Regions from separate parts of the Acinetobacter sp. CAU_H_78 genome, predicted to be linked through region 1. Evidence: riboswitches for the same ligand, from Rfam matches in the RefSeq annotation. Region 1 holds a riboswitch; the other holds the start of a gene.
What was found. Region 1 has a riboswitch for cobalamin ahead of AC4MCD_RS09845 (TonB-dependent receptor domain-containing protein). Riboswitches for the same ligand answer to the same signal wherever they lie in the genome.
Positions count from the first base shown of each region.

Region 2: linked by a shared signal. The riboswitch ahead of AC4MCD_RS11810 (TonB-dependent receptor plug domain-containing protein) and the one ahead of AC4MCD_RS09845 (TonB-dependent receptor domain-containing protein) in region 1 are both predicted to bind cobalamin.

Region 1 is NZ_CM178652.1:2,037,005-2,048,346, reverse strand. Features, by position in the region: one part of gene AC4MCD_RS09850 (IS3 family transposase) at 1-221, shown strand, start outside; one part of gene AC4MCD_RS09850 (IS3 family transposase) at 221-1,101, shown strand; cobalamin riboswitch at 1,255-1,396, shown strand; gene AC4MCD_RS09845 (TonB-dependent receptor domain-containing protein) at 1,524-3,332, shown strand; gene AC4MCD_RS09840 (5-methyltetrahydropteroyltriglutamate--homocysteine S-methyltransferase) at 3,610-4,743, shown strand; gene AC4MCD_RS09835 (hypothetical protein) at 4,903-5,196, shown strand; partial or broken gene AC4MCD_RS09830 (methylenetetrahydrofolate reductase C-terminal domain-containing protein) at 5,306-6,692, shown strand; gene AC4MCD_RS09825 (PepSY-associated TM helix domain-containing protein) at 6,969-8,510, opposite strand; gene AC4MCD_RS09820 (epoxyqueuosine reductase QueH) at 8,913-9,581, opposite strand; gene AC4MCD_RS09815 (MFS transporter) at 10,025-11,326, shown strand.
Region 2 is NZ_CM178652.1:2,477,942-2,489,283, reverse strand. Features, by position in the region: gene AC4MCD_RS11850 (GNAT family N-acetyltransferase) at 1-66, shown strand, start outside; gene AC4MCD_RS11845 (amino acid permease) at 286-1,641, shown strand; gene AC4MCD_RS11840 (GNAT family N-acetyltransferase) at 1,735-2,289, opposite strand; gene AC4MCD_RS11835 (MmcQ/YjbR family DNA-binding protein) at 2,302-2,676, opposite strand; gene AC4MCD_RS11830 (protein adenylyltransferase SelO) at 2,753-4,198, opposite strand; gene AC4MCD_RS11825 (acyl-CoA desaturase) at 4,337-5,503, opposite strand; gene AC4MCD_RS11820 (glycerophosphodiester phosphodiesterase) at 5,926-6,639, opposite strand; gene AC4MCD_RS11815 (cob(I)yrinic acid a,c-diamide adenosyltransferase) at 6,785-7,369, opposite strand; gene AC4MCD_RS11810 (TonB-dependent receptor plug domain-containing protein) at 7,468-9,306, opposite strand; cobalamin riboswitch at 9,345-9,554, opposite strand; gene AC4MCD_RS11805 (phosphoribosylanthranilate isomerase) at 9,698-10,342, shown strand; gene trpB (tryptophan synthase subunit beta) at 10,323-11,342, shown strand, end outside.

The sequences.
Region 1 (11,342 bases):
AGCTGTTAAATTGATTACTGAACGTGGATATTCTGTCACCGATGTGGCAGAACGTTTAGGTGTATCACAGCACAGCATTTATAAATGGCTAAAGGCCGTACAGCCTTTACGCAACAACCCTGATGAACATGAACTACTCGAAGCAAAGAAAGAAATCCTTCGCCTTAAAAGTCAGCTCAAACAAACTGAAGAGGAACGGGATATTCTAAAAAAGGCCGCAAGGTACTTTGCAAGCCTGCCCGAGTAAAGTATCAGTTTATCCTGGAATACAGCCATCAATTTAAGATTAAAACGATGTGTCGGGTTCTTAAGATTGCTCGTGCTGGCTACTATGCTTGGTTGCATGAACCCGAATCAGGCAGGACTATTGAAGATAAGCGGTTATTACAGCTCATCCGTTCTTCTTATGATGCCAGTTATGGCATCTACGGTTATCGTCGCATTACGCTGGATCTTAAAGAGCTAGGTGAAAGCTGTGGACCTAATCGTGTGCTGAAGATCATGAAGCACAATGGTATTGCCGCTGTTCGAGGATATAAGAAGCATAAAAGCTATGGTCGTGGTCGTCCTCAGATTGTGCCACCTAACCATTTAAATCGAGAATTTGTTGTAAACACACCGGATACCTCTTGGGTGACTGATATTACCTACATCCGCACCTGGCAAGGCTGGTTATATCTGGCTGTGGTTCTCGATTTATATTCGAGAAAAGTCATCGGTTGGTCAATGAAACCTACGCTTGCCAAGGATATCGTTTTGGATGCACTTTTAATGGCGGTATGGCGACGCAGACCCAATGAACCTGTGATCATACACTCAGACCAAGGCTCACAATACAGTAGCGGAGACTGGCAGAAATTCTGTCAGAAGCATAATTTAGTTCCGAGTATGAGTCGTCGTGGAAACTGTTGGGACAATGCTGTTGCTGAATCCTTTTTTAGCAGCTTGAAGAAGGAAAGAATTAAAAAGAGGATCTATAAAACACGAGAAATGGCTCGTGCAGATGTATTTGATTACATCGAGATGTTTTACAATCGAATCAGGCGTCATTCGCATCTCGATGGGATGAGTCCGGAAGCCTTTGAGGCAGCTTCAAAATGAGGCCGTCTCGTGTCTAGGATACTGGGAGCAGTCCAATATGGAGGTTAAGTTGACCTTAAATATTATTACTTCCTATATTCCTTAGAAAATTTAGCTTTATGAGAGTAATACGAATAATCAGAAAGCGTTTGACTTAGCAAGGACATAGTCTTAGGCTTTGCATCTGCTTCAGGTGCTTCCATAGAGAAGTGAAACTGGGAAGTTAGTACACGTATGTGTAAGCTAACACTGCCCCCGCAACGGTGAATAGGTTTAACCCTTAAGTCCGGAGACCGGCCTGTTGCATAACCTAACTAATGCGGCGGGCGTTAAAGAAGGGATTGCATACTTCAATTATATTGAGTTGGTATTGCTTACCCAAAATCCGTCCGCGTGCTTCACATTTATATTCGCACGGGCGGTGCGAAATTTTGGGGTATACCATGAATCAAATATATACAACCGCTTTAGGTGGTTTGTTAGTCTTATCTCCATTGTCTATGGCAATGGCAGCAGAAAAAACTGTTTTCCAACTTCCTAAAATTAATGTCGTTGCTAACTTGGTTGAGCAAGCAAATACTGATACGTTAGCTGCTGTAACAGTGATTGAACGTGAAGAAATTGAACGTAAACAGTTTAGCTCTTTACAAGATTTATTACGTACGATTCCTAGTATTAGTTATGTCAATACAGGTGGATTAGGTCAGACAACGGGTCTTTCAATTCGCGGTACAAACTCCAATGCTGTATTGGTTATGGTTGATGGGCAAAAACTAGCATCAGCAACAACTGGTCAAACAGCAATTGAACATCTACCAATTGATCAAATTGAGCGTATCGAAGTTGTTCGTGGCCCACGTTCTAGTTTGTATGGTTCTGAAGCTGTAGGCGGCGTTATTCAAATTTATACACGTAAAGGTACTGCAGACGGTATTAAACCTTACGCATCATTAAAATATGGATCACACGAAACTTATGATGCGAATGTGGGTGTTGATATCCGTAAAGAGAATACCTGGATGAGTGCGAGTTTAGCTGGCCTAAAAACGCAAGGTCTAGATGTTCTTACGTCAAAAACCGAAGAAGATAAAGATGGCTATAAGAATGTTTCTGCATCTTTAAAAGCGGGTCATCAATTCAATGAACTCTTCGCTATCGAAGTCAATGCTTTACATGTTCAAGGGGAAGCTGAGTATGATGGTGGAGTGAATCCTGAAAATGAGATTCAACAGAATGTATATGGTGCTGGCTTAACGTTTACTCCAAATGATATTTGGACAAGTAAATTCAATGTTGGCATTAGCCAAGATAAGTACGAGACTTTCGATTCAAAGAAAACAACCGGTAAGTTTGATACAGAAAAACAAACTGTTTCATGGTTAAACACGATTGAATTTAATAAAAATCATAGCTTGGTGGCAGGTGTTGATTATCTAAATGATAAAGTAACCAGTTCAACCGACTATGATGAAAAAGAACGTAATAACATTGGTTTGTTTACACAATATATCGGTCAATTTAATGCAGTAAATTTACAAGCTGCTTTACGTTCGGATGATAATGAGCAATTTGGACAGCATACGACAGGAAATATTGCTTTAGGTTATCAATTTAATGATTACTATAATGCTTATATGTCTTATGGAACGGCTTTCCGCTCACCAACATTTAATGATCTTTACTATCCTGGTTGGGCGAATCCAAACTTAGAACCTGAAGAATCTGAAAATATTGAAATTGGATTCAAAGGATCCCAGTTATTAGATTGGGAGCTGATTGGTTTTGTAAACAAAATTGATAATTTGATTGCCAACCAAAATAACGGTCAAGCAAAAATTAAAGGTATTGAACTCAGCTTGGGGCAAAATTTTGATGCTTTATCATGGAATGTAAACTATACCTACCAAGATCCGGAGAATCAAAATCAAACTGATAAAGGTAAACAGCTCACATTTAAACCTGCACAATTATTGAATGCGAGTCTCGATTATAAAGTTGAAGATTGGACAATCGGTGGCTCGGTACATGCGGAAGATAAGCGTTATACAGATCCACAAAACACAGCAAAATTAGCAGGTTTTACAATCGCGGATGTGCGTGTAGCGTACCAAGTCACACCTGAATTTAGCGTACAAGCTAAATTAGCAAATATGTTTGATAAAGAGTATTACACCAACAACTCTTGGACCGGTGATGTTTATCGTCAAGAGGGTCGCACAGCTTGGCTAACACTTCGTTATGCAATGAAATAATATTTCCTAGATGATCTCAAGGATCTTCATTTATACCTGAAGATCCTTGAGTAAGCGCATATGTCATAACAGTTATCTGTACTCATTCAAACTTAATCTGATAGTTCCCCATTTTGAATCTACTACGCCCAGAAGCTAGATGATTCGTCGTCTGGTTTTTCATACATAGTCACAAAATATTTGAAAGACCTCTTTTTTCGTTGAGGCGATATCCATCAACGACATTCTATTTTTACAAAATGTGCTTTTTAGAAGTCATTTTTTATTTGGTTTATTTATGCAAAGTAATACATCTCCTCAAGCGAAAACTCAATATGCAAACAATAAGGTAGAACATATCGGCAGTTTTTTGAGAGCATTAAAACTCAAAAAAGCACGTTACGATTTTGCCGATCAGGTCATTTATGAAGAGACATTAAGACAAGTTGAAGATGCAGAAATTGACAATCTCATTGATATTCAGCTTGATCTAGACTGTACTGTCATGACAGATGGTGATTTTCGCCGTACTTGGTGGCATTTCGATTTTCTTGAGCAATTACAAGGCATAGAACGCTACAAAACACGTGATGGATTGAAATATAAAGATGCGATCAGTAAACCGATTGACATCCGTATCACAGGGAAAATTGCTTGGTCAGAAGAACACACAAGTCTGATTCATTATCGTTATCTACATAAAGCAATTGAAGGTTTTGCAACTGCTAAATATTGCATACCCAGTCCAACGATGTTGCTTTTTCCACACTTAAGAAACAATCGGTTCTATGCAGATCGTATCAATGACTATATTGCAGATATTGGAAAAGCTTACCAAGATGCAATTCAAGCGCTGTATCAAGAAGGTTGTCGATATTTACAACTGAATGATGAGTTTTGGGCCTATTTAAGTGATGAAGAATATAAAGCAACTGAAATCACTTCTGGTATGTCAGATCATGACTTAGCAATGCTAGGTGTAGAAATACTCAATCTTGCACTCAAAGATAAACCAGAAGATTTATTTATATCGTTGCATATTGACCGTGGCAACTTTAGTTCGAGCTGGTTGTATCAAGGAGATTATCACTTTATCTCTACATATATTTTCAAACAGTTGACCAATATCGATCGTTACTTATTGGAATTTGATACAGATCGGGCAGGTGGATTTGAACCTATTGCGCTACTCAAAGGCACACAAACAGAAGTATTTTTGGGCTTAGTCTCTTCGAAAAAAGAGTATGTGGAAAGTGAAGATGACATTTCACAGCGTATCCATGACGCAACTCAATTTTTACCCATTGAGCAATTAGGGCTGTGTTTACAGAGCGGTTTTGCTTCAACTGAGGAGGGCAACAAAATTTCTTATGATACCCAATGGGAAAAAATCAAGTTAATGAACAAGGTCGCAAAAAAGTTCTGGCCTTAATTTCATCATTTACGTCTTGTAAAAGTGATCATTCAAAGTATGCGTATTATTGCCTTGGTAATAACTGTAAATGCTTTAATTAATCCTTTTGCAAGATATTCAAATTAATCAGTATGTTTAAAAGTTTTAAGTAAGTTATCCAGTGGTTTGAGAGTAAAGATGTTAAAGGATAAAGAGTTTATTGGTCGAGTATGTCGAATGACAAATACCAATAACCCAATTGATTTTAGTGTGTTAAAGGTAATACGTTCTACGGAAAGTAGTATTCTAGGTTTCGAGATATCTAGAAAAAATACAAATGGTGCTCAATCAGAAACGGCTCTAAAAGATGATGTGAAATTTCAGGATCATGACAATTGGATAAGCGGTTCTGATCTGATCATTCAGCTACTTGAGCAAAAAATTAATACGCTTAGGCGTCAAATTAAAATCAGCTCAGCTAAAAGAAAATAAAGAATGTGAACAGGAGAGAACATTCAAATTGTATTTATCTACAATGACATGTTCTTTCCTGAATTTTAAATAATGTTTTAGCTTTAGGATATTTGGTTAATCAAGGGACATGCTTAATTTTTTTCAACACTTAGAACATTATAAATTTTGTATTTTAGTTGAATATTTGACTTCATCTAAAACTCAACATGTAGCACAAGATATTGCGGGTTTCTCAGCTTTTATTGCAATTGCTGACCGTGTCCATTCAGACCATGATATGGCACCGCTTGAGGCTAGTCAGCATTATTCAAAATCGAGCGATAAAGTTCTGCATTTTTCTGGGAAAGATCGAGATATTCAGGATTTTGAATTATTTTTAGATCAAGCCAAATCAGCCAATATTAAGAATCTTTTATTGCTGACAGGCGATAAGCTCAAAGAGCACAGTTATGGGGGGGGATGAATCTGGACGTACCCGATATCTAGAATCGGTGAATGCCGTGATGGTAGCCAAGCGCCGTGGTGGATTTCATCTAGGTGTGGCCTTTAACCCGTTCAAATATGCTGAAGCTGAGCGTGACGCACAATATCTAAAACTACACAAAAAGATGAAGGCAGGCGCAGATTTTATTATTACCCAATTAGGGTATGACATGGATGCTTTAAAACAAGTAAAGGCTTTTTTAAATCGTCATCATTACCAACAAAAAATACTTGCTTGTGTTATGCCGCTGAGTTTTGCTCGTGCCAATTTTATGGTGAAAAATAAAGTCGCTGGTATTGTGATTACACCCTATATGTTAGGGGTGTTGGCTCAGGAAAAACAGGATGGGTTGAGTGATCGGGTTCATTTACGCTGTGCTTTACAGATCCTGATGTGTAAACATCTTGGGTTTGCCGGAGTTCACCTTTCAGCCTGTTACAAGCCTGAAGAGCAGATGCTTTTGGAAAGCTATATAGAACAATATCGGCATCTGGATTTGAATGCACTTGAAGCTCTCTGGAATTCATTATGGCAAGTGAAGACTGGAAAAGAGTTCATGCCAGAATTGCCTTATTACTCCCGTCAGCCGACATCCAGTCAGTTGATTAAATATCAGCAACTACATTTCATGCATGAGGCATTGTTTGAGTCCAAAATTGCCAAGGGTATCGGACGCTTTATTTTTAAAGCCTCATTTTGGGAGCATACACCTGCTGCAAAAGCATTACTGAAAACTGAATTTATCTCTAAGCATGGCGTTGTGGGCTGTGAAAGCTGTGGTCAATGCAGGCTAGGAGATACTTTATATATCTGTCCTGAAACCTGTCCAAAAGGATTGGCGAATGGTCCTTGTGGGGGGACTACCTTAGACCGCTGTGAATTTGGAGATCGAGAATGCATTCATTCTGTGAAAGCCCGGCTTGCCAAAGCCGTGGGACAGACTGACGTTCTAAAAGAAAAATTGATTCCAACTGTACCACTTGAAGTACGTGGCACTAGTTCTTGGAAAAATTGGTATACAGAAGCTTAATTCATTACATTAATTACGTTTAATGAATATCAAAATCAAAAGAATAGGCGTGATCAAAAGATATAGTGAAATAAAACCAATACTGTTTCCATAATGTGAGCAAAGTGGAAACAAGGATAATCCTAAAAGCAGTATTCCTAGAAATCTAGAGATCTGGGGATACTGACTAAGTACAGCAAAGCGACTTTGTTGTGTTTTTATACGCTGCTTTGAGCTCACTGCAAAAAATAACAGCATAGCTAAAATGATCAAGCCTAGACCAATGATAAGTTTCATTTAGCGTATACCGTTTATAAACTGATTTTGAGTCACTTGGTTTGATGCAATTGGTGCTATTTTTTGATGTAAAAATATAGCCAACAAAGCAAACAGAAGAATGAGTAGATCAACTCTCAAGAACATCCAATACGATGAGAATGAAGAAATAAGATGATGATTGAATAAGTAGCATAGGTTTATGATAGGTAGTATAAGAGCGAGAATGATGAAGCCCTTGAGTAAGCTTTTCCAAAGTTGATGCTGTGGCATTAAACAAGCGATTAAAAAGCAAATGAACCACACTGAGAAAAATGTAGTAATTTCATAATTGGGTAAATTGTAAGGTGCTGTCACTAAGCGGTTTATATAGAAATAACTCAGTACGGCAATACCAAGACCTATAGTTGCAGTCATATTAAGTCTGTTGACCAGATATGCACCAAGATGAAAGCTTTGTTTTTTATTTTTTATCTGTCTTTTTAAGCTCCATAAAAATAAGCCTGAAGCAATCATTGTTGCTCCGAGTATGCCCGATAAAAACAAGATGAATCGTAAACTCGGCTGTGCATAACGTGCCATGTGTAAGCCATATATTCCATTATTCAAAGTTGCTAATGCACTTGTATTTCGATTGTTTTTAAGCAATTCACCTGTATGTGCATTAAAAATAAACTGATCTTGGTTACGTGTGATCGTACGATCTTCTTTTTTATTAATTGTTATATGGGCCGATGATGTATTTGGACTTTTTACTGTAATTGTATCTAAGGGTGCAACTCCCCATTGTCGAGTCGTGTGCTTTAAAAAGTATTGTATAGGGCGCATTTCTGCTTTTTCAGGAGTTGAAAGTAAATCCTGCTGAGGTATTGTACGGATCTCTTCAAAATACTGAAAAGGATTGTCAGGATAGCTGAGTTTTAAATTTGCAGGGAAGAGTACATAAAAGAACATCGCCAAGCCTGTAAATGCCGTCACAAAGAAAAACGGCATCGCTGTGACAGCGGATACAGTATGATAGTCAAGATAAGAGAGTTGTCCCTTATTAGTACGTAAAGTAAAAAATTCGATCAGTAATTTTTTATGAGTAATCACACCAGAAATCAATAAAATTAATAAAATAAAGGCAGTAAAAGTGACGATGATCTGTCCTGTCATATAAGACATGCCATAGAGTTGAAAGTGCAGTCGATAAAAGAAATCACCACCTTGGGTATTTAATAACTGTAATTCACTGCCAGTTGAAGCATTTAATATTCTATTTTCGAAAGCACCTTCAGCCGTTTGCCAAAAGACACGATTTACAGGTGCATTATCATGAGCAACATGGATAAACCAACTTTTTGCATCGGGAGCATGTGTTTGTAAATAGGCAAAAGCGGATTGAGCTGCCTCATTAGAGCTAGTTTGCATAGTTGCAAATTGAGGTTGCATCCAGTAATTGATTTCAGTTTTATACAAACTCAATGATCCCATCACAAAAATGAGAAAGAGCAACCAACCAAAAATTAAGCCTAGCCAAGAATGCAAAGTTGCCGTAGATTGTCTAATCGATTTCAGCATGAATTATCCTAAAAACTTGTGTGTAAGAAATAAAATGCTGAGTACAATCAGGCTTAATAGAGACAACCATTTCAGGTTCTTGATACAAAAAATCAAAATGACAAATGCGATATAAAAGATAAGTGCGACCAATGAGCCAAGCAAAACAGATTCGGCTTTAGGTAAAAAAGATTGGCATAAATGAATCAAATTGAGGGCAAAAAAATAAGTGCATAGATAGCCAATACCAAAGCCAATCATAAAGCGATAAAGTGTAATTAAATGAAGTTTCAAGGCGTTTGATCGCAGTATATTTGATGATGAAATTGAAAGCTAAATAGCCAATCTTAGAGAGTTTTGATCTGTATAACTCTTTTGAATTACAAAGATGAGATACCCAAATAGATTGGCTATTTTAGCGTATTAAGTCTCGTCATCCATGGCATTCGAATAGAATTTCACACCTAATTTAATCCGTTCACGACCTTGGCTCATACGCCAACGGTTGGTGTCGCGCAAGGAATAGACACAGCCACAATATTCTTGTTGGTAGAACTCTTCCTTCTTGCTGATTTCGAGCATACGAACAGCACCACCATTTTTACGCCAGTTGTAATCCCAATAGGTAATGCCTGGGTAATGTGAAGCAGAACGATGACCACAGTCATTAATCTGCTGCATGTTCTTCCAACGGGAAATACCAAGCGAGCTACTTATTAGACTGAAGCCATTTTCGGCTGCATATAAAGCTGTACGCTCAAAACGCATATCAAAGCACATGGTACAACGGATGCCTTTCTCAGGTTCATTTTCCATACCTTTGGCACGTGCAAACCAATTGTCAGTATCGTAATCACAGTCGATAAAAGGGATATTATGTTTTTCGGCAAAGCGAATATTTTCTTCCTTGCGAATTTCATATTCTTTTATCGGGTGAATGTTAGGGTTATAGAAAAAGATTGAAAAGTCGATACCTGATTCAATCAAGGTTTCCATCACTTCACCTGAGCACGGCGCACAGCAGGAGTGAAGCAGGAGTTTGTCATGACCTTCTGGGAGAGTCAGTTTTTGACGTTCAAGTTTATTTGACATGGAAATAGGGCTTAAATCTAAACCCTACATCTTAACAATCTAATCTCATGGTTAAGGTGATTTTTGCTCATGTTTAAATGAGTGATCTTCAGGATGTAAGTTGTGAATTAAATTCATCTTTTGGTGAGGAAATATCGTTTTACTCATGTATTGGTGTGGGTATAAATTGCACTGGTGAAATATGATTAGAGCTTAAACAAATCAATTGAATGAAGCCAAATTTTAAAATTGAAGGCTGAGCTATTTTTTCTTTGGAAAAGCTAAAAATAGCTCATTAATTTGAATACTTAAATTTCGCTAAAAGTCATAAAAAAATTGAATCGGGTTCTAAACATATTTTGTTCAGTGTATATCTAAGCCGTCATCATTTTTTTTGTACAAATATAAATGAGAGCCGACTTATTTATATCTTTTGATTTTTTATCGAATGATGATGGTCTTTCATGGAATATGTAGAACACAACACCTCCACGGTCAATCCAAATTCTAAAACACGTGTTTTATTTGCGAGTCTGGTAGGTACAACAATTGAATTTTTCGACTTTTATATTTATGCCACGGCTGCTGTACTGGTTTTCCCGCATTTATTTTTCCCTGAAAGTAGTGGTAGTGCCGCATTACTGCAATCTTTAGCCACTTTTTCAATTGCATTTATCGCACGTCCAATTGGCGCTATTATTTTTGGACATCTTGGTGATCGAATTGGCCGTAAAGCCACACTCGTTTCTGCATTGCTATTAATGGGGATTTCTACAGTTTGCATCGGACTATTACCGACCCATGCACAAATTGGTGTGGCTGCACCCATCTTGTTAGCATTGTGTCGTTTAGGGCAAGGGCTTGGTTTGAGTGGCGAGTGGAGTGGTGCGGTATTATTCGCCACAGAAAATGCACCAAAGGGTAAACGTGCATGGTATGGCATGTTCCCACAGCTCGGTTCTCCAATTGGTTTTATTCTTGCGGCAAGCTCATTTTTATTATTAGGTGCATTTTTATCAGATGAAGCCTTTATGCAATGGGGCTGGCGAATTCCGTTTATTGCAAGTGCATTGCTAGTATTCGTTGGCTTATATATTCGATTAAAACTACACGAATCTCCAGCTTTTCAAAATGTTTTAAACAAGCAATCAGCAGTTAAAGTACCTTTGAAGGATGTGCTCACCAAACATATTGGAAAAGTGGTATTGGGTATGTTGGCGACAGTATGTACCTTGGTTGTATTTTATTTGATGACGATATTTGCATTGAATTGGGGGACAACCGCATTAGGGTATAGTCGAGATACTTTTTTAAAAATCCAACTGATTGCAACAGTGTGTTTTGGTCTGTGTATTCCTATCTCTGCATTATCCGCTGAGAAGTTTGGTAGAAAAATAACATCCATTGCCATTTGTATTCTGACCATGATCTTTGGATTGTTCTTCTCAACATTTTTTGTTGCTGATAACGTATTATCAGTATTGGTGTTCCTGTGCCTTGGTTTAAGTATTATGGGCTTAACTTATGGACCACTTGGGACCATTTTGTCTGAAATTTTCCCTGTTTCAGTTCGATATACAGGAACAGCCTTGTCTTATAATTTTGGTAGTATTTTAGGCGCATCATTTGCCCCTTTGATTGCAACTCAATTGGCTCAAAATTATGGTTTGCATGCTGTGGGATATTATTTATCTATCGCGGCAGGTGTTTCTCTATGTGCTTTCATGTGTATTCGTGAAACAAAAAATGAAAACATTATGAGCTGATTGTTTTATTGCACAT
Region 2 (11,342 bases), 440 kb from region 1:
GCATTTAATGGATCTATTCCACATGGAGAAGTGGTCTACCATGAGGCGTTTAATGCGACGCAATAATTCAGCAAAAAAGAGCTATTTTTATTTAGAAGTTATAGAGTTTTAAAATAAAAATAGCTTTTAACTAGCATCTATTATGAAATCAATTATTTATATTTCTTTTTATCTTAGTAGATACAAAAAATAAAAGTTTAATAATTAATAACTTAAATTTATGTATTAGTTGATCAGTTGGATACCCGCTACAATTCGGTTTTTTATTCATCATGAGAGCGTGTCTTGGAGAGTGAAATACCGCAACTACAGCGCCGTTTAAAGAACCGTCATATCCAGCTGATTGCTATGGGCGGGGCCATTGGAACCGGATTATTCTTGGGGTCTGCACAGATTATTCAGTCCGCAGGACCTTCTATTATTCTGGGCTATTTGATTGGTGGTTTGATTGCATTTCTAATTATGCGCCAGTTGGGCGAAATGATTGTGCATGAGCCTGTGACTGGTTCATTCAGTTATTTTGCATTTGAATACTGGGGTAAATTTCCAGGCTTTTTAACCGGCTGGAATTACTGGATTTTATATATTCTGGTCGCAATGACAGAGCTGACAGCCATTGGCAAATATATCAATTACTGGTGGCCACATATCCCAGCTTGGGTGTCTGTACTTATTTTCTTTTTGGCAGTAACCCTTGCCAACCTGGCCAATGTCAAAATTTATGGTGAATCTGAGTTCTGGCTATCGATGATTAAAGTCTTTGCTATCATTGCAATGATTATCTTTGGCATATATTTACTCCTCACTGCCGATGCAACTTCAACCGCTTCGATCAGCAATTTATGGATTCATGGTGGATTCTTTCCGAATGGCTTTGATGGGCTGTTTTATATGCTCGCCTTTATGATGTTTGCTTTTGGTGGTATTGAGCTGATTAGTATGGCAGCGGCAGAAACCGAAAATCCTGACAAGAACATTCCACGTGCCGTGAATCAAACTGTGATTCGGGTATTTTTATTTTATATCTGCTCGCTTGCCGTATTACTTTCACTTGTACCATGGAATCAGCTGAATTTAGGCGATTTAGATCATAGTCCATTTGTAATGATTTTCAGCCAGATGGGGATTGAATGGGCTGCACATTTACTGAATTTCATTATTTTAACTGCTTCACTTTCAGTCTGTAATAGTGGCATGTATGCCAATAGCCGTATGTTGATGGGGCTGGCTCAACAAGGGAATGCACCACAATTATTTAAGAGCGTAAATAAACATGGTGTGCCTGTGGCTGCGGTATTGTTCTCAGCATTTTTGATCTTTGGCTGTGTGATTCTGAATTACTTTGTGCCTGAAAAAGCGTTGAGTTACCTGATTTATATTGTAGTAGCAGCTGCGGTATTGAACTGGATGATGATCAGTTTGATTCATTTGAAATTTAGACAAGCCATCAAACGAAAGGGGATTCAAACCAAATTTCCAGCAATCTTTGCGCCGTTTAGCAACTATTTTGTTTTAGCTTTTATGCTGATGATTCTATACATCATGTGGACGCAAGGCTTTATGTTGTCAGTGTTGATGTTGCCGGTGTGGATTGCGGTGTTGTTTGGCGTGTTTAAGTTTCTGAATAAAAGGAATGCTTAAGCCTAAAATCTCCAATCAGAAGAAGCCCGACCAGAAATGATTGGGCTTTTTTCATATTGTCGCAATATCTAAAGCTTTTAGATGAGTTAAGGTTTATTTTGATCTTAGTGGCAGAATATACTGAATACAGTCTTTAAGGTCATTTCCCAATAAAGGAAAGATGGTCCAAGCACGAAGCAGTTGCTGTTTATGAAAACCTGTTTTTTCTAATACTTGTCTTGACGCTAAATGTTCAGTAGCACAAAAGGTTTCAATTCTATTGAGTTTTTTAGTCTGTTTTAAAAATTGGATCACTGAAGTCATCGCTTCACACATCAAACCTTGTCCCTGATAAGGAGTTCCAAGCCCGAAGTGAATTTCTCCGATGTCATGCCTTTGTATAAAGATCAAAATACCCATAGGTTGCTGAGTTAAATGATCTGCAATAATCCACATAAACTCAGGATCTGAGTTTTCCCACTTTTGTCCTGCCCAGTTTTCTAAAGTTTGTCGAGTTTGAATTTCGTTCTGATGTGGATGTCTTTGCAAATATTTTGAAGCTGCTAGATCACTGAAATAGTGATGAAATAAATAGATTTCATCACCACAGTGGTAGGAGCGAAGAATTAAACGCTTTGTCCTTAATGTTATTGGCTTGATCTTGATCATCAGTATCTGCACTTATTTTTCTAATGTTCGTAATAATTCAATTCGTACTTTTTCTGCTTTCTTTAATTTCGATATTACTAATTCATAAGAATTCTGTACTAGGTCCTCAACCAGAGATTCATCCAGTTGATTATCTTCATACACTGAAATCCAGTGTTGTTTATTCATATGCCAGCCAGCATGGATATAAGAATAAATATCTCGCAGCATAGCAGCATGATCAGGCGCTACTTTTAAATTAATGACAGCTTTGCCTTGAAGATAGAACTGAAGCATAAAGACTTTATCTAGCACTTTGAATACATCACAACCTTCACCGAAAGGCTGAGTCACAGTGACTTCAGGTAAACTTATCGCTATCTGTGCTGAGATTTGATGTAAGGTCATAAGTTATGAATAAACCGAAATAAAACTGTGGATAATGCTTAAATTATCCACAGTTTTTAGTCGTCTTGTGAATAAATTAAGATGAACAACTTACCATGACTTCAGGTACATCACTCGGCAATGGCCCTAGATCTTCAGGGTGTTCCAGATCCGGCTGTTTTAAATAAGGCTGACTCAATAATTTAAACAGGCGATCGACTTCGGAAAAGTCATCCCGCTCAGCCAGTTCAATTGCTTTCTGTGCCATGTGATTGCGCAGGATATAGTGTGGATTGACGAGTTGCATGGCGGCATCTAATTCTTCAATATCCTGATGTTCGCGGATCGCTTCATATTGAGTCAGGAATGCTTCAAACTGACGGCGATCCAAACAATCATCCTTGATTGCTTCATATTCATGATTCTGCAGGCGAATAAAGCTTTGCGTATAGTCGAGTTGCTCGCTTTGCAAGATTCTGAGAAAAGCCATGGCGCAGTCAAAGCTGTCTTTGTGAAAACTCGGTAAGCCCATTTTCTGGTTTAGGCCATGCTTATAATGTTCCAGGAAGGTCGGTTCATAATGTTCCAGACATTGGGCCAGATCCTGTTTCCATTGTTCTTCATCATAGTTTTCAGGACATAATGGAATCAGGTTATTCAGCCACATCCACAAGTTCCAGTGGCCGATGCTTGGTTGCTGCTGATAAGTATAGCGACCCTGATAATCCGAGTGGTTATTAATCCAGTTGGGACGGAACCGCTCCATAAACCCATACGGGCCAAAGTCTAGCGTTGAACCGGTAATATTCAGGTTATCGGTGTTCATGACACCATGCGCAAATCCGACCAGTTGCCATTTGGCAATCATCACTGCCGTGCGCTGAATCACTTGGGTAGCAAATGCCAGAATAGGCTGTTCTGCTTGCAGACATTGCGGATAATGCCATTCCATGCATTTTTGTGTGAATACAGGCAGCAAGTCTGGCTGATACTGATTGATCCATTCAAAATGTCCAAACCGGATATGACAGTCAGACGTCCGTAATAGCATCGCGCCCGGTTCCAGTTTTTCACGCTGTACACCTTGAGCGGAAGAGGTAAAACCAACCGCATTACTGGATTCTACACCTAGCGCATTTAAGGCATGTCCGGCCAGATATTCCCGAATTACCGAGCGTAAGACTGCACGACCATCTCCCATCCGTGAATAAGGCGTTGCACCAGCACCTTTTAAATGCAGGTCAATGGTCTGGTTATCTTTATCCAGAATCTGGGCGATCAGTAGACCACGTCCATCACCCAATTGACCCGCCCATTGACCAAACTGATGGCCAGCATAAACCATGGCCAAAGGTTCAAACTCAGTAAAGGTTTTTTGACCACTACAGATTTCGACCCATTGTGCTTTATCTTCTTCAGACCATTGCAGTTGCTCAGCAAGTGCAGCATTAAAATGTCCCGCTTTAGCACCTTTTAAAGGCAGTGGGGGCTGATGATGATAAAGGCGAGAAGGGAGAGTTTGATATCGGGAATTAAAATACATGGCAGTTAAAATACTTAGGCAATAGAAGCAATATAACAAAGATCTTTGTTTAAAACTGTTGTAAAAGGAAAGTATAAGTAAGACGAGTAGAAATAAAAAAAGCCCCTGATTTCAGGAGCTTTTTTGAGAATCTAAATCTTATTGAGAGACAGGCGCTTTTTTCAAATTACGTACTAACAGATTCAGTGTTTCACGATGATGGGAAAGACGCTGTTCAACCAGCTGGAATTCAACTTTAAGTTTGTCATCCATCTGGTGAATCTTTTCTGCCACAGCAGCCTTTTTCACCTGAATTTCCTGTTCTTTCAGTTTGGCCCAGTCATTCAATGTTTGAGTAAAGGCTTCATATTCCTGAGCAATCTTACTTTTTACATTGATAATGTCTTCATTGACATTATGACCATATACCGCCAGATCCTGCTCAGCATATTTAAACTTCATTGCCAGTTCAGCTTTTTTGATATTAAAGCTTGGAATACGGCGCAGATTTTTAGCCAGACCCAGTTTAGAGCAAGTCCAGATTAACCATTTAGTTGGGTCATATTGCCACCATTTTACGCCATTACGATAATCGTACTGGAAGATGTGATGATAGTTATGATAACCCTCACCCCAAGTCGCAATCGCTAACCAGAAGTTGTCACGTGCAGTGTTTTCATCCGTATAAGGACGTGAACCCCACATATGGCAGAGTGAGTTGATGAAGAAGGTCACGTGATGGCTCAGGATCAAACGAACCAGACCACCCAATAATAATACACCCCAGACATCGCCTACAGCCCAGCCAATTGGCAATAGAATCGCAGCATGTACTGCAATGACTAGAGGCACATAGTATTTGTGCTGGAACATAACGACTTTGTCGTTTTGCAGGTCTGGTGCATTCTTGTAGTTTGGCTCTGCAGCAGGGTAGTCACGCAGCATCCAGCCCAAGTGCGCATACCAGAAGCCGTTATTAATTGAATATGGGTCTTTTTCCACGTCATCGACATGACGGTGATGGGTACGGTGGCCTGAACCCCAGTACAGAATACTGTTCTGCACTGCAAAGGTACCCATGATCATTAAAATGATTTTTAAAGGTAAAGTCGCTTCATAAGCACGATGTGCCCAAAGACGATGATAGCCCGCTGTAATCCCCAGGCTACTAACGCCGAGCAAAACAAACATACTGATCCAAGCGGCAAGGCTAAAATCATGGTGATACGCATATAACGGAATCGCGATAACAGCTACAATGGGTAAAACTACCAGAGCAAACACGGCGACCCAGTTAATTGGGGCTTGAGGTAGGGGAGCATTCATCTCCAACAGCACTCCTGGAACCTGGGAAGGTATAACAAAAAGCAGAGGCCGCTATTGTTTATTTTAACAGCGGTTAAGTCATTCATATTAGCACGCCCCCTAGGGCATCACTAGCATTATTGTACGGTTGTATTGTACTTATCGGTAACAGAATAAGTAGGATGAAAACTACCATTTTCACGGGCTAGACAGGCTCTGATTTCCGAGTAAATCACTGAGATTTTTGAAGCTTTTAATCAAATTTATTTTCTTAAAATGAGTCAAATGAATGTTCATTTTTTCTACTAGATTGCTGAGAAATAAATTTGTAAGCAAACCCGTAACCCAAAGTTAAACAAGATTACAAACATGCATTCTTCTTTAAATTATTGTTCAAGGCTTAAAGAAAAATAATCTATATAGAATCTTGCATTTTGGGTTATTTAAAGATGTTGCATCATTAACTTCGGATAATCGGTAATGAGACCCTGAATACCCCAGTCGCGTAATTCTTTGGCACGATTAACATCATTTACGGTCCAGACGCTGATGGTAAGTTCGGCAGCTTGTGTGGCTTGAATAATATCTTTGCTAGCCAGTTCATTCATCCAGCCAATCTGACAACAGCCAAGTTCCAAGGCTTGATCAATCGCCTGATATTTCACATCTGTTTCAATCAGAAGGCCGCGTTTTAAACTGGAATTTTGCTGTTGCAAAGCCTGATGGATTTTAGGATCAAAGCTAGTGATCACAACTGACTGCTCATAACCCTGTAACTGCTGTTCAAGCTCAAGCGTGATTTTTTCGGCATCGGCCTGGCTCGCTACACTTTTGACTTCGACTTCAATATGGTCAAAGTTATGAATCACGGTTAAGGTCTGATCCAGCATAGGAGTGGCTTCGACCTTGTTCCATTCTGACCATTTTACTGCGTGATTATATTGACTGAGATCCTGACGGCTACATTCGTAGAGGGGCTTTTGCAAACCGGTAGTCCGTACAAAGTTATCATCATGCATGATGATCAGGGCATTATCTTTAAGCTGGCGTACGTCAAATTCGACTGCGCGAATCCCGATATCCTGAATATATTGAAAACCGCCTAGTGTATTTTCAGGCGCTTCCCCACGCGCACCGCGATGTCCGATTATGCGCATGCTGCGATAACCTGAAGAAGTAAAGATGAAAACATAATGATGAGGAATTGTGACAGGAGTATTGCAATATTCTGCGCCTGAAACACTTTGTTGCAAATACCGTTGGCGCAGAATTTTCCGTGCAATTTAATACATTTTAGCGGATTTATTGATCAATGGTCTCGTTGATATTTTTTTGCCATAATACCTCAGAACCGCCTTCAGCACGTTGTAAGGTACGCGAAGCCACAAATAACCAGTCAGATAGGCGATTTAATAGCTGCAGGGAGGTCGCCTGAATATTCTGGTCGCGTGAGTGAACCGACATCACGCTGCGCTCTGCACGACGACATACAGCACGAGCCTGATGGGCGAAACTGCAAACTAAAGTACCCGCAGGCAAAATAAAATCTTTCAGCATCGGCAAAGCTTCATTCATACGGTCGATGTCATTTTCCAGAAAATCAATCGAGACTGGTTGAACTAAGTTAAAGCCGGGAATACATACTTCACCACCCAGATCGAACAGCCAGTGCTGGATCAGGCTTAAAGATTTATCCCAGGTCGCTTTATCCTGAATGCTGCTTGCCGCGATTTGTGCGCGTAAAACCCCAATGATGGCATTTAGCTCGTCCACATCACCGAGTGCGGTAATACGCAAGTCATCTTTGGGTACACGTGAACCATCGCCCAGGCCAGTGGTGCCGGAATCGCCAGTACGGGTATAGATTTTACTTAAACGGTGGCCCATTTGAATTCCTTAAAATTTTGAATGCTGAATATCAAAAGGATAATGCCATAGGCATGACATGATCCTCAAAAGTATTTATTTAGATTGGCTGGCTGGTTCTAGTATTTGAAAGTGACACCAGCGGAAGCCAGACGCCCACCATTGATATAGTATTGGTCGCCCGCACTATGCACAGTTTTATATTTCACATCACCGACATTTTCAATATTGGTAAAGAGCTTCACTGTCGGGTTGATATTCCAGTAAGCATTCAGGTCGACACGTGCATAGCCTGGAATGTCACGAGCAAAATCCTTGGCTTTCGATTTCGCAACCAGTGCCGCACTTAAACCATAATCGGCATTTTGTAGACCTGTGGATAAGGTCAAAGACTGACGCGGACGACGCAGCAGCTCGGTATTCTGTTTGCTATCTTCGGTCTTGACGTATGTGTAACCGGCATTAATGAAGAATTGATCCTTGTTCCATTGTGCCGTTAATTCACCGCCTGTCATTTTGGCTTCATCAATATTCTGGTTTTGATAGACAGGGAAGGTGTTGACCCAGTCACCGTCACAGGTGCTAATACAGGTTGAATTGATCAGGTGATCGACTTCAGTATGAAAAGCTGATGCGCCAATCAGAATATCGAACGGTAATTTTTGATCAATTCCCAGTTCATAAGAAATACTTTCTTCAGGTTTGAGCTGGTCATTACCACCAAAGGCATACATATCATTTAAAGTCGGTGCCTTGAAAGCTGAACCCATATTGCTATAAATACTGGTATTCGGAAGCAGCTGATAACGAAGCCCGCCTTGTGCCACCGTATGCGTACCAAATTTTTCGTTATCTTCAACACGTAGACCGAGTTGGGTACTGAAACCATGATTCTGGTATTGATGCTGGATGTAATAACCGGTTGAATTGATGTCTTCATCAAGTACTTGAGTCTTGGCATCTGTATTACGCTGGGTCAGACCTAATAAAACATTCTGTGCCGAGCTAAAATACCATTTGCCATAGATTTCAGCTTCTTGTGTCGTGCTGTGCACAAAGCTGTTAGATGTGACCTGATTCAGGTCATCCTTAAACTGGGAGAGACGTGCATGAATGGCCGTGGTTTCAGTAGGATGAATCTGGCCTTTTAAATTGACGATTTCATTTTTGAAATTCTGGCTGGAAAAGACCCCCCAGTCGCTATATTGGCCATTTCCTGAATTCTGGCTGTAATCTAGAGATGCAGCATAACGCTCTTTTTCAACACCGAATTTTGCACTATAGCCTTTCTGGTCATAGCTATAGTCACGGCTGTCATTCATGTTGAATACGGGAGTGCCATCAGTTTCTAAAATCTGGCCCCGAATCTGTGCATAGATTCCATCTTCTGCGAGGTCTGCACCAACCAGTGATTTATAAGTCTGGTTTTCACCGATCTCGCCAGATACAAAAGCAGCAGTTTTTTTAGGTGTTTTGGTGACGAACTGAACTACACCACCAATCGCATCCGTCCCATACAGCACGGATGCGGGACCTTTTAATATTTCAATCTGCTTGAGATCAGTGGTATCCAGAAATGGAATAGAAGCTGCACCGGTAGTTGCTGTATTTAAACGAACGCCGTCACGTAGAACCAAAGCTTGATTGGAGTTGGTCCCGCGTAAGAATAGAGAAGTTTGCTGGCCATAACCGCCTGACTGCACCACATTTATGCTGGGATCTGTTTGTAATAAATCCGGAAGGGCCTTAATCGGTGATTGTTCAAGAACGGCCGGTTCAATAATCGCGATCCGGGCTGGCACATTTTCAATTTTTTCTTCAGATCGGGTGGCGGTCACGACAATGGTATCTAAAGCTGCTTGTGCAACTTTTTGCTCGGCAGCATGAACTGATGAGGAAAAACCCAAAGCAAACGCGATAGAACCTGCTAAGGCAGCAGGCTGAAATGGAATAGACATGAGATGTGCTCCATACATTCACTCCCCGTGAATGATTGAGTTAAAGAACACAACAAGCAGGTATCCGGACTTAAATGCAGTATTGAAACATACTTACTTATCCACCTTCCCACATATTGATGCAGTGGTGTAAATCGTGAAGATTTATAAAGACAAGCTTTTCATTTTTTACCGTTGCGGGGGCAGTGTTGGATTTGCACCAACTTCCCTAAAGCCTTAAGGCCTTGACTCGTTGCAAATTGTAGCAAGTATAAGGTTTGCTTATGACTTAAACAATCAAGATCAAGAATAATCCGTATGAACTTTACGCAAGATCGATGATTTGCATTACAATGATTCACCCCAATCTTATAGATTACTTGATATCTTGGTAAATCAGAGCCAACACTATATGCGAACCCGTGCCAAAATCTGTGGAATCACCCGAGTTGAAGATGTCCAAGCTGTTGCTGATGCCGGCTGTGATGCCATTGGATTTGTGTTCTATCCACCGAGTCCACGTAGCGTGACTCAGGCACAGGCTGAAGTGCTGGTCAAAGCAGTACCAGCTTATATTCAAGTGGTTGGCTTATTTGTTAATAGTACGGCAGATAAAATCCAGGATATTTTAAAAACTGTTCCGCTGGATATTCTGCAGTTTCATGGTGATGAAAGCCCGGAACAATGTCAGGTTATCGCAAAGCAGGTTGGGCGTCGCTGGTATAAAGCGATTCAGGTCAAACCTGATCTGGACGTAGTTGCTGAAATTCAACGTTATCAGACAGCAGGGGCCAGCGCAGTACTGTTAGACGCTTGGCATCCTGATTTAAAAGGTGGCACCGGACACAGCTTTGACTGGAGCACCTTTCCTCAATTAGATATTCCCTTGATCCTGGCTGGGGGCTTAAACCCGGACAATATCGAGCAGGCAATTCACACCACACAGGCTTATGCTGTTGATGTTAGTGGTGGTGTCGAATCCGCAAAAGGTATAAAAGACCAACAACTCATAGAACGCTTTATGCAAGGAGTCCATCGTGGATCAGCAAAGTACTAATCACAACAAGCCCGTGATTGACTATACCCAATTCCCGGATGAGCGTGGACATTTCGGTATCCATGGCGGGCGTTTTGTGTCAGAAACTCTGATGGCGGCTTTACAAGATCTGGAAAAGCTTTATTTCCGCATGAAAGATGATGAACAGTTTCTGGCAGAATTCGACCGTGATCTAGCCTACTATGTAGGTCGTCCTAGTCCTTTATATCATGCTGAACGATGGTCAAAAGAGTTGGGTGGAGCACAAATTTACTTGAAGCGTGAAGATCTGAACCATACTGGCTCGCATAAAGTAAATAACACGATTGGTCAGGCTTTACTGGCTAAACTTTCAGGCAAAAAACGTATTATTGCAGAAACAGGTGCAGGCCAGCATGGTGTTGCAACGGCAACCATCGCAGCACGTTTAGGCCTTGAATGTGTGGTGTTCATGGGTGCCGAAGACGTGAAACGTCAGGCGATGAACGTTTACCGTATGCGTCTGCTGGGTGCAACAGTTGTTCCTGTAGAAAGTGGCTCTAAAACATTAAAAGATGCCATGAACGAAGCGATGCGTGACTGGGTTACTAACGTTGACTCAACTTATTATGTGATTGGTACGGTGGCTGGTCCACACCCATATCCACAATTGGTTCGTGACTTCCAGTCTATTATTGGCCGTGAAGCACGCCGTCAGATTCAGGAACAGGCAGGTCGTCTTCCAGATGCATTGGTTGCTTGTGTCGGTGGTGGTTCGAATGCAATGGGCTTGTTCTATCCTTTCCTGAACGATCAGGATGTGAAAATGTACGGTGTTGAAGCGGCAGGTTTAGGGATCGAAACTGGCAAGCACTCTGCACCACTGAATGCGGGTCACGTCGGTGTACTGCATGGTAACCGTACGTATCTGATGTCTGATAAAGAAGGACAGATCATTGAAACGCATTCAATTTCTGCCGGTCTGGATTATCCGGGTGTAGGTCCGGAACACAGCTTCCTGAAAGATATGGAACGCGTGAAC